DNA from 2 places in the Massilia sp. R2A-15 genome. Region 2 is predicted to be linked to the other one. Evidence: predicted binding sites of a transcription regulator. Region 2 holds the regulator's gene; the other holds the start of a gene.
What was found. The regulator LexA, encoded in region 2, represses DNA repair genes until DNA is damaged. The targets are predictions, from matches to a motif close to ACTGTATNNNNATACAGT.
Positions count from the first base shown of each region.

Region 1: a site for LexA is predicted at 2,644-2,661, ahead of Q4S45_RS17205 (DNA topoisomerase IV subunit B). Genes of this name have one in related genera too.

Region 1 covers NZ_CP131935.1:3,755,096-3,759,305, forward strand. The annotation lists gene Q4S45_RS17190 (YbdK family carboxylate-amine ligase) at 1-538, shown strand, start outside; gene Q4S45_RS17195 (gamma-glutamyl-gamma-aminobutyrate hydrolase family protein) at 618-1,556, opposite strand; gene Q4S45_RS17200 (two-component system response regulator) at 1,608-2,435, opposite strand; gene Q4S45_RS17205 (DNA topoisomerase IV subunit B) at 2,725-4,210, shown strand, end outside.
Region 2 covers NZ_CP131935.1:2,901,631-2,905,840, reverse strand. The annotation lists gene Q4S45_RS13420 (sel1 repeat family protein) at 1-381, shown strand, start outside; gene Q4S45_RS13415 (sel1 repeat family protein) at 474-1,262, shown strand; gene lexA (transcriptional repressor LexA) at 1,367-2,005, opposite strand; gene Q4S45_RS13405 (DUF29 domain-containing protein) at 2,177-2,665, shown strand; gene rpsF (30S ribosomal protein S6) at 2,784-3,176, shown strand; gene priB (primosomal replication protein N) at 3,205-3,498, shown strand; gene rpsR (30S ribosomal protein S18) at 3,530-3,820, shown strand; gene rplI (50S ribosomal protein L9) at 3,847-4,210, shown strand, end outside.

The DNA.
Region 1 (4,210 bases), 850 kb from region 2:
GCGGGCGCCGTTCTGCCTGCGCTGGGACGACTTCGCCAACGTCTATTACGCCAAGATGGAAGCGACCGGCATCATCAGGAGCATGAAGGACTTTTACTGGGACATCCGGCCCAAGCCCGAGTACGGCACCATCGAGCTGCGCGTATGCGACACGCCGCTGACGGTGGAACGGGCGGCTGCGCTGGCGGGATACTTGCAGGCGCTGTGCCGGCACCTGCTGGAGCGGCGCGAAGCCGCGCCGTGCGAGGACGACTACCTGGTCTATAACTACAACCGCTTCCAGGCCTGCCGCTTCGGGCTCGACGGCGCCGTGACGCATCCGAAGACTTACCAGACGGTGGCGCTGCGCGAGGACATCCTGCAAACGCTCGAGGCGATGGAGCCGCACGCGGAGTCGCTGGGCGGGTCTTCCGCCCTCGCCCACTTGCGCGACGTGGCCAACGGCGCCAGCGACGCCAACTTCCTGCGCCAGCAATTCGGGCGGCACGGCGGATGCGAAGGTGTGGTGGACGAGGCGATCCGCGTTTTCCGCGGCTGAATGAAGATGGGGTCAGGTCCGCAGGACCAGACCCCGGGCCAGCGCAGGCGGGGTCTGGTCCTGCGGACCTGACCCCAATTCAAAATCGCGTCTCGCGCGCGGCGCGCAGGAACTCGTCGAGGATCGGCGTGCAATCGAGCAGTTCGCGCCCGCCGGCGCGGTGGAACTCGGGATGCCACTGCAGCCCCATGACGAAGTCGGCGCGCTGGTAGCGGATCGCCTCGATCACGCCATCCGGATCCGACATCGCCTCGATCGCGATATCGCGCCCGAGGTCCTTGACCGCCTGGTGGTGGATCGAATTGACGACCGGCCGCCGCTGGTCCGGAAACAGGCGGCCGAGCGTGGATCCCGGCGCGAACACGATCGCATGCTTGTGCGCGTCGTATTCGTCGTTCACGTGCGCCAGCGCCTCCGGAATGTTGGTCACCACGTCCTGGTACAAGGTGCCGCCGAATGCCACGTTGATCAGCTGGCAGCCGCGGCAGATCCCCAGCACCGGCTTGCCGGCATCGACGAATTCATGCAGCAGCTCGAGTTCGTACAGGTCGCGCGCGCGGTCGCCACCCCACTCCGGGCGCGTGGCGACTTCCGAATAGGTCTGCGGCGACACGTCGGCGCCGCCCTGCAGCACCAGCCCGTCGAGGTGGCGAGCGTAGTGGCGCAAGGTGATGTTGCTCGGATGGAGCAGCCCGTTGGTGTTGACCGTCGGGACCATGAACACCAGCACGTCGCGCGACATCACCCATTGGGCAATCGACTCTTCCAGGTACTGCAGGTTCTTCGAGCGCAGCCCGGTGGAGCCCGGCTCGGGATGAAAAATCCGCGCCGACACGCCGATGCGCAGGGTGCGCCGCATGAAGTCGCGGCTGAAGCGGTCGCGCAGCGCGCGAAACCGCGACGACAGCACGCGCCCGGCCAGCGCCAGCGGCGTGTCGCCGCGACGCTGCCAGCGCGGCAGGTCGCCGGGTTCGCGCCGGTCCGGCAAGCGGCCCGGCGGTTGTTCTGGTTCTGTCATTGGCGCCCCGTGGTGGTGGAACGGGTCTGACCCGCGGGTCGGCCCCATGTGTCAAGGCAGCGACATCAGCTTCTTGATCGCCGAGTACAAATGCCGGTCGGCCACCGGCTTGTCGAGCAGCCCGCGCACGCCGACCGCGCGCGCGCGCGGCGCGTCGTAGTTAAAACTGCGCCCGACCAGGAACACCACCGCCGTGCGCGCCGCCGCCGGCAGCCCCTTGACGTCGGCGCACAGCCGGTACGGATCGACCTGCGGCGTCGAGGTGTTGATCATCAGGACCGACACCGCCGTCTCGTCGCACAGCCGCAGCGCGGCGCCGGCGCTGTCGGTCCACTCGACCGGCCAGCGGCGCGGCCCGAACACCTTGGCCACGTGGTCGCGGAAGGCGCCGCCCTTGTCGACGATCAGGATGGCGCCCGACGGCGGCTCCTTGCGCTTCTGCTCATGCTGGGCCGGATCGGTCAGGTCGATGTCCAGCCGCGGCTTGCGGCGCCGCTCGATCACCACCGGCGACAGACCGCGCGCGGTCAGCTGGGCCAGCGCCTGCGCGCGCTTGTGCACCAGGCCGGCGAGCAGCTGGTGCATGCGCGTCCCGTCCAGCGGACGCGGCAGCTGCGGAAAGGGGAAAGCGGGAGCCGGGGAGCCGATCAGCAGGGCCGGCGTGATGTCGGTGGGGTTGGCGCCGGACAGCGCGGCCAGGGCCGGAAGGTGGTCGCCATTGACGATGTAGAGGTCGGGCTCCTGCAGGCTGTCCTCGAGCAGGCAGAAATACGACGGCCCGGGCGGCGGCGCCTGCGCCAGCGCCGCGCTGATCTCGGCGCATTCTGGCGCCTCGAAACCGATCAGGCGCACTGCGAACGGAAATTTAGAAGAATGCATGTCGACACGCCGAAGGCGGGCCAGCGGCCATGTGGCGCTGCCTCGCTTTGAATCTAGTCATAATTGCGCCGGCTGGCAAGCACAATCACTCTGGTACAAGGTCGTTCCGCGTCAAACCGACCGCAACGCGATCCTAACTATTTTCTGCATTTCGTGGCGGTCGATTGTAAACACGCCCGACAATTGCGTAGAATATCGCCGGGAAAAGACTGTGTTTTTATCCAGTTACCGCGCAGACACGATAGAATGCGCAGGCATTTCCCAATTCAAATTACAAGTTTGACCAAGTATGGCAACCAAAAAACCTGCATCCGACTATAGCGAAGCCTCCATCCGGGTCCTCAAGGGACTCGAGCCCGTCAAACAGCGCCCGGGCATGTACACCCGGACCGAAAATCCCCTGCACATCATCCAGGAAGTGATCGACAACGCCTCCGACGAGGCGCTCGGCGGCCACTGCAACCACATCGCGGTGACGGTGAACACGGACGGCTCGATCACGGTCGAGGACGACGGCCGCGGCATCCCGGTCGGCCTGCATCCCGAAGAAGGGGTGCCGACGGTCGAGATCGTCTTCACCCGCCTGCACGCCGGCGGCAAGTTCGACAAGGGCTCGGGCGGCGCCTACGCGTTCTCGGGCGGCCTGCACGGCGTCGGCGTGTCGGTCACCAACGCGCTGTCGAAGCGCCTGGAGATCACGGTGTGGCGCAAGGAACCCGACGGCAACGGCCTGCACCACCTGGTGTTCGAAAACGGCGACGTGGTCGAGCCGCTCAACTCGCGCCCCGCCCCGCGCGACGGCAAGAAGAGCGGCACCCGCGTCACCGCCTGGCCGGACCCGAAGTACTTCGACTCGCCGGAGATCTCGAAGGTCGAGTTGCAACGCCTGCTGCGCTCGAAGGCGGTGCTGCTACCGGGCGTGACCGTCACGCTGACGAATGCGAAGACCGGCGACGTCCAGACCTGGAAGTACGATGAAGGCCTGCGCGGCTACCTCAACGAGATGCTGGCCCAGACCTCGAACGGCGAAACCCTGATCCCGCTGTTCGAAGGCGCGCAGTTCGCCAACGGCGAGTCGGACGGCTTTGCCGAAGGCGAAGGCGCGGCCTGGGTGGTGGCGTGGACCGAGGAAGGCGCCGTGGTGCGCGAGTCCTACGTCAACCTGATCCCGACGCCGAACGGCGGCACCCACGAGTCGGGCCTGCGCGACGGCCTGTATGGCGCGGTGAAGAACTTCGTCGAGATGCACTCGCTGCTGCCCAAGGGCGTCAAGCTGCTGCCGGAAGACGTGTTCGCGCGCGTGTCGTTCGTGTTGTCGGCCAAGGTGCTCGACCCGCAGTTCCAGGGCCAGATCAAGGAGCGCCTCAATTCGCGCGACGCGGTGCGGCTGGTTTCGACCTTCGCCAAGCCGCCGCTCGAAGTGTGGCTGAACCACCACGTCGAATACGGCAAGAAGCTGGCCGAGCTGGTGATCAAGCAGGCCCAGTCGCGCCTGCGCTCCCTGCAGAAAGTCGAGAAGAAGAAGTCGTCGGGCGTGGCCGTCCTGCCGGGCAAGCTGACCGACTGCGAATCGTCGGACATCTCGCGCAACGAGATCTTCCTGGTCGAGGGCGACTCGGCGGGCGGTTCGGCCAAGATGGGCCGCGACAAGGAATTCCAGGCCATCCTGCCGCTGCGCGGCAAGGTGCTCAATTCGTGGGAGACCGACCGCGACCGCCTGTTCGCCAACAACGAGATCCACGACATCGCGGTGGCGATCGGCGTCGACCCGCACA
Region 2 (4,210 bases):
TCCCAGACCAAACGGGCGGTGACGGCGACCAGCGAGGCCGCCGACGCTTACACAGCCTGCTATAACGGCTTCATCGACCATCTCCAAAGCGTCATGCCGCCCGGAAAGGCCATCCCGGAAGCCGTGACGCTGCTGATGAGCGAGCAGGAACTACGCCAGGCCACCGAGCATCTGGGCAAGGTCTATGCGGCGGTTGCGGCCCGCGCCAAGCTGACGGCCGACCAGACACTCGAGAAGCGCGACAAATGGATGGCGAAAACCACCGATTACCTGACGACCCAGAAACTGCGCGAAAAACAGTACCTGGACGACATGGAAAGGCAGCGCGTGTCGAACAACGGGGCGATCGACATCGCGACCCGCGCGCAGCCCAGGAAGTAGGGGCGGCCTGTCGGCGACCGTTTGCCTCGAGCCAGCTTGAAATGCACCAAAAAAAGCGAAACTTTTAATCACCCTCAGGCATGGAGAACAGCATGAAACGATTCATTGCGGGCGTGTTCCTTATCGCGGGCGCGGCTACTGCTTGCGCAGCCGATCTCTCCGACGCGGCGAAAGCCTTGAACGGCAAGGATTATCGACAGGCGCTGGCGCTGTACACGCAGCTGGCGAACGCCGGCAATCCCGAGGCCGAGTTGCGCCTTGGTGAAATGTACTGGTACGGGGAGGGCGCGCCGCTCGATCGCGAGAAGGGCGACGCCCTGTTCGCCAAGGCTGCGGCGGCCGGTCATCCGGGTGCTGTCGCGGCGACCCGCCTGACCGGGCAACGCCAGCAGCGTCTGGCCGACATTTCGTACTGGACCACCGGTTACGACGGCGCCGACCTGGTTGCCGGCGAATTCAACTGTGTACAGCCAAAGGCTCCCGACGTGTCGCGGACCAAGAGCGAGATTGGCAAAGTGAGCGCTGCGTTCGAGGCCTACCGGGCCTGCTACAACGGCTTCATCAGCAATCTCGAAAGCGTCTTGCCGCCGGCTAAGCGCATCCCCGAGGATATTGCGCTGCTGATGAGCGAGCAGGAACTCGGCCAGGCGAGGGAGCACCTCGGCAAGGTGTATGCCGCAGTGGCGGAGCATGGCAAGCAAACCGCCGCGCAGGTGATGGCGTCGCGCGAAGCGTGGATGTTGCAGACCACCGCGTACCTGACCACCGAGAGCAATCGCTGGGAACAGCGCATGGCGGACATGGACCGGTACAGGCGCGACCACGCCATCTGGCGCGACTGGACGATCCGCAATGCGCCAGCTGTCACGATCCCAAAATAGCCATCAGCGATTTCAAGCGGCCCCGTAGCGAACGAAAATGTTCCGGGCGCTGCCGGCGCGGCGGATCGAGCCCGGTCTCGCTGAACTCGTGCCCACCGCCAGGATCAGTGCCAGGTGCGCATCAGGCCGACGGCGAGGCCCTCGAGGGCGAAGTCGTCCACCGAGGGATCGACCTTGATCACCTTGAAGTCCGGGTTCTCCGGCAACAACTCAATCAGCGATCCGGTCTTGCGGTAGCGCTTGACGGTGACGTCGTCGCCGATGCGCGCGACCACGATCTGGCCGTTCTTCGCGCTGTCGATTTTCTTCACCGCCAGCAGGTCGCCATCCATGATGCCGGCGTCGCGCATCGACAGGCCGCGCACCTTCAGCAGGAAGTCCGGCTTGGAGGAGAACATCGACGGATCGACGCTGTAAGTGGCTTCGACATGCTCGAGCGCGAGGATCGGCGAGCCGGCGGCAACGCGGCCGACCAGCGGCAGCGACATCATCAGCGTGGGCGGCGGCATGGGCATCGGCTCGGGATTGGCGGCGCCGACCAGGCGGATGCCGCGCGAGGTGCCCGGCGCGATTTCGATGGCGCCTTTGCGCGCCAAGGCTTGCAAATGCTCCTCGGCGGCGTTGGCCGATTTGAAGCCCAGTTCGTTGGCGATCTCGGCGCGGGTCGGAGGAAAGCCGGTGTTCTCGATTGCATCCCGAATCAGGTTAAGGATCTGTTCTTGCCGTGCGGTGAGCTTGATCATTGGGGTGCGGGTGCTGGTTATATGAACAGACTGTATTTTTGTACAGTATTTCGGCGAATGCAAGGGAAATTCACAAAAAACCGCATGAAGACCGGATTTTGTTCGATTTGAGGTGGGCGCCCATCACGCCGGCGCGGGCTTTTGGTGCTATCTTGGGAGCAGGAGGTCGTTATGCTTGAACTCAAATCGGATCGATCCCAGCGCGCAGATTATGATCAAGATCTGATGCTGTGGTACGAACAACAGCACGCCTTGCTGCGCCAGCGCCGCCTTGCCGAGTTGGACGTGGATCACCTGATTGAGGAACTGGATGACGCCATGGGTAGTCTTCGCAAGGAGCTCGCTAGCCGCTTGGAAGTGTTGATCATTCATTTACTCAAATGCGAATACCAGCCCGAACGCAAGTCACGCAGCTGGCTGGGTACGATCCATGAACAGCGCTCCGCGCTGGCTTTGCTGCTGGAAGAAAGTCCTAGCTTGGCGCCACTAGCGATGCAGGCGGCCGAAAAGAGCTATCCGCGGGCTGTTCGTGGCGCTTCCGTGCAAACCGGACTGGACCGAAAGATTTTCCCCGCGGCGATTCCCTATTCGCGCGACCAGTTGTTCGATGACGATTTCGTGCCTGCTCCGTCCAATTTCCCCGCGCCGCGCGCACCCTGACGCCACAAACCCGTTGCCACGGGCGCCACTCCCGCGCTATAATTGCCGGCTTTCCCTTCCCACACTCGTCTTGACGCCGAGGTGGGCTTTTGTTTTAAACGTCCCTAAGGAGTTATGCATGCGTCATTATGAAATCGTTTTTATCGTCCATCCGGACCAAAGCGAGCAAGTCCCGGCGATGATCGAACGTTACAAGGCCAGCGTCACCGCGCGCGGCGGTAACATCCATCGCGTCGAAGACTGGGGCCGTCGTCAGATGGCTTACTCGATCCAGAAGCTGCCTAAGGCACACTACATCTGCATGAACATCGAGTGCGACAACGAGACCCTGGTGGAACTCGAAACCGCATTCAAATTCAATGATGCCGTGCTGCGTCACCTCACCGTTAAGATGAAGAAGGCTGAAACCGCGCCGTCGCCGATGATGAAGTCGGTACAACGTGAAGACGCAGCCAAGAGCCACCGCTCGGAAGCTCCGGCCGCCGCAGTAGCACCTGCAGCCGCTGCCTGATTTTCGGCTGGAACCTTAAGCTGGTGAAGTGAATCAACTTCAGTTTGTAGCATCGATTTCGGAGCGCGACGTATTGCGCTACACCCCGGCCGGCGTGCCGATCGTGTCCGCCACCCTGACGCATAGTTCGCAGCAGGTGGAAGCAGGGGTGCCAAGGTTGACCGAGTTTGAAATTGCCGCGCTTGCCGCGGGCGAAATTTCAGGGCGGTTTGCACGGGCCGAGTTGGGCGCAGCGCACCAGTTCACGGGATTTCTGGCCAAAAAGAATCGCAACAGCAAAGCGCTGGTGTTTCACATCATTGATTTCAGTGCCGCCGCCTAAGCGGGGTACTTTTTAGATACAGGAGCCTAAAATGGCATTCGGTAAAAAATTCGACAAGAACAAGCTCAAGCTTAAAGAAAAGCGCAAACAACAGAACCCACTGTTCAAGCGTAAGAAATTCTGCCGCTTCACCGCAGCCAACGTGGAGCAGGTCGACTACAAAGACGTCGACACCCTGAAGGACTTCGTCCAGGAAAACGGCAAGATCATGCCAGCACGCCTGACCGGCACCAAGGCGCACTACCAGCGCCAGGTTGACACCGCCATCAAGCGCGCACGCTACCTCGCGCTGCTGCCATACACCGACCTGCACCACGCTTAATCGCTGCAGAGAACCTGGAGAAAAATATGCAAATCATCCTGTTAGAAAAAGTCGTTAACGTCGGCAACCTCGGCGACGTCGTCAAAGTCAAAGACGGTTACGCACGTAACTTCCTGATCCCGCAAAAGATGGCCCGCCGCGCCACCGCATCGGCTGTCGCCGAATTCGAAGTCAAGCGCGCCGAACTGGAAAAGGCCGCCGCCGCCAAGCTGGCAGCGTCGCAAGCCCAGGGCGAGAAACTGTCCGGCATGACCATCGCCATCGCTCAAAAAGCGGGCGTCGATGGCCGTCTGTTCGGTTCCGTTACCAACTTCGACATCGCCGAAGCGCTGACGAAGCAAGGTTTCGCTGTCGAGAAAGCACAAGTGCGCATGCCAACCGGCCCGCTCA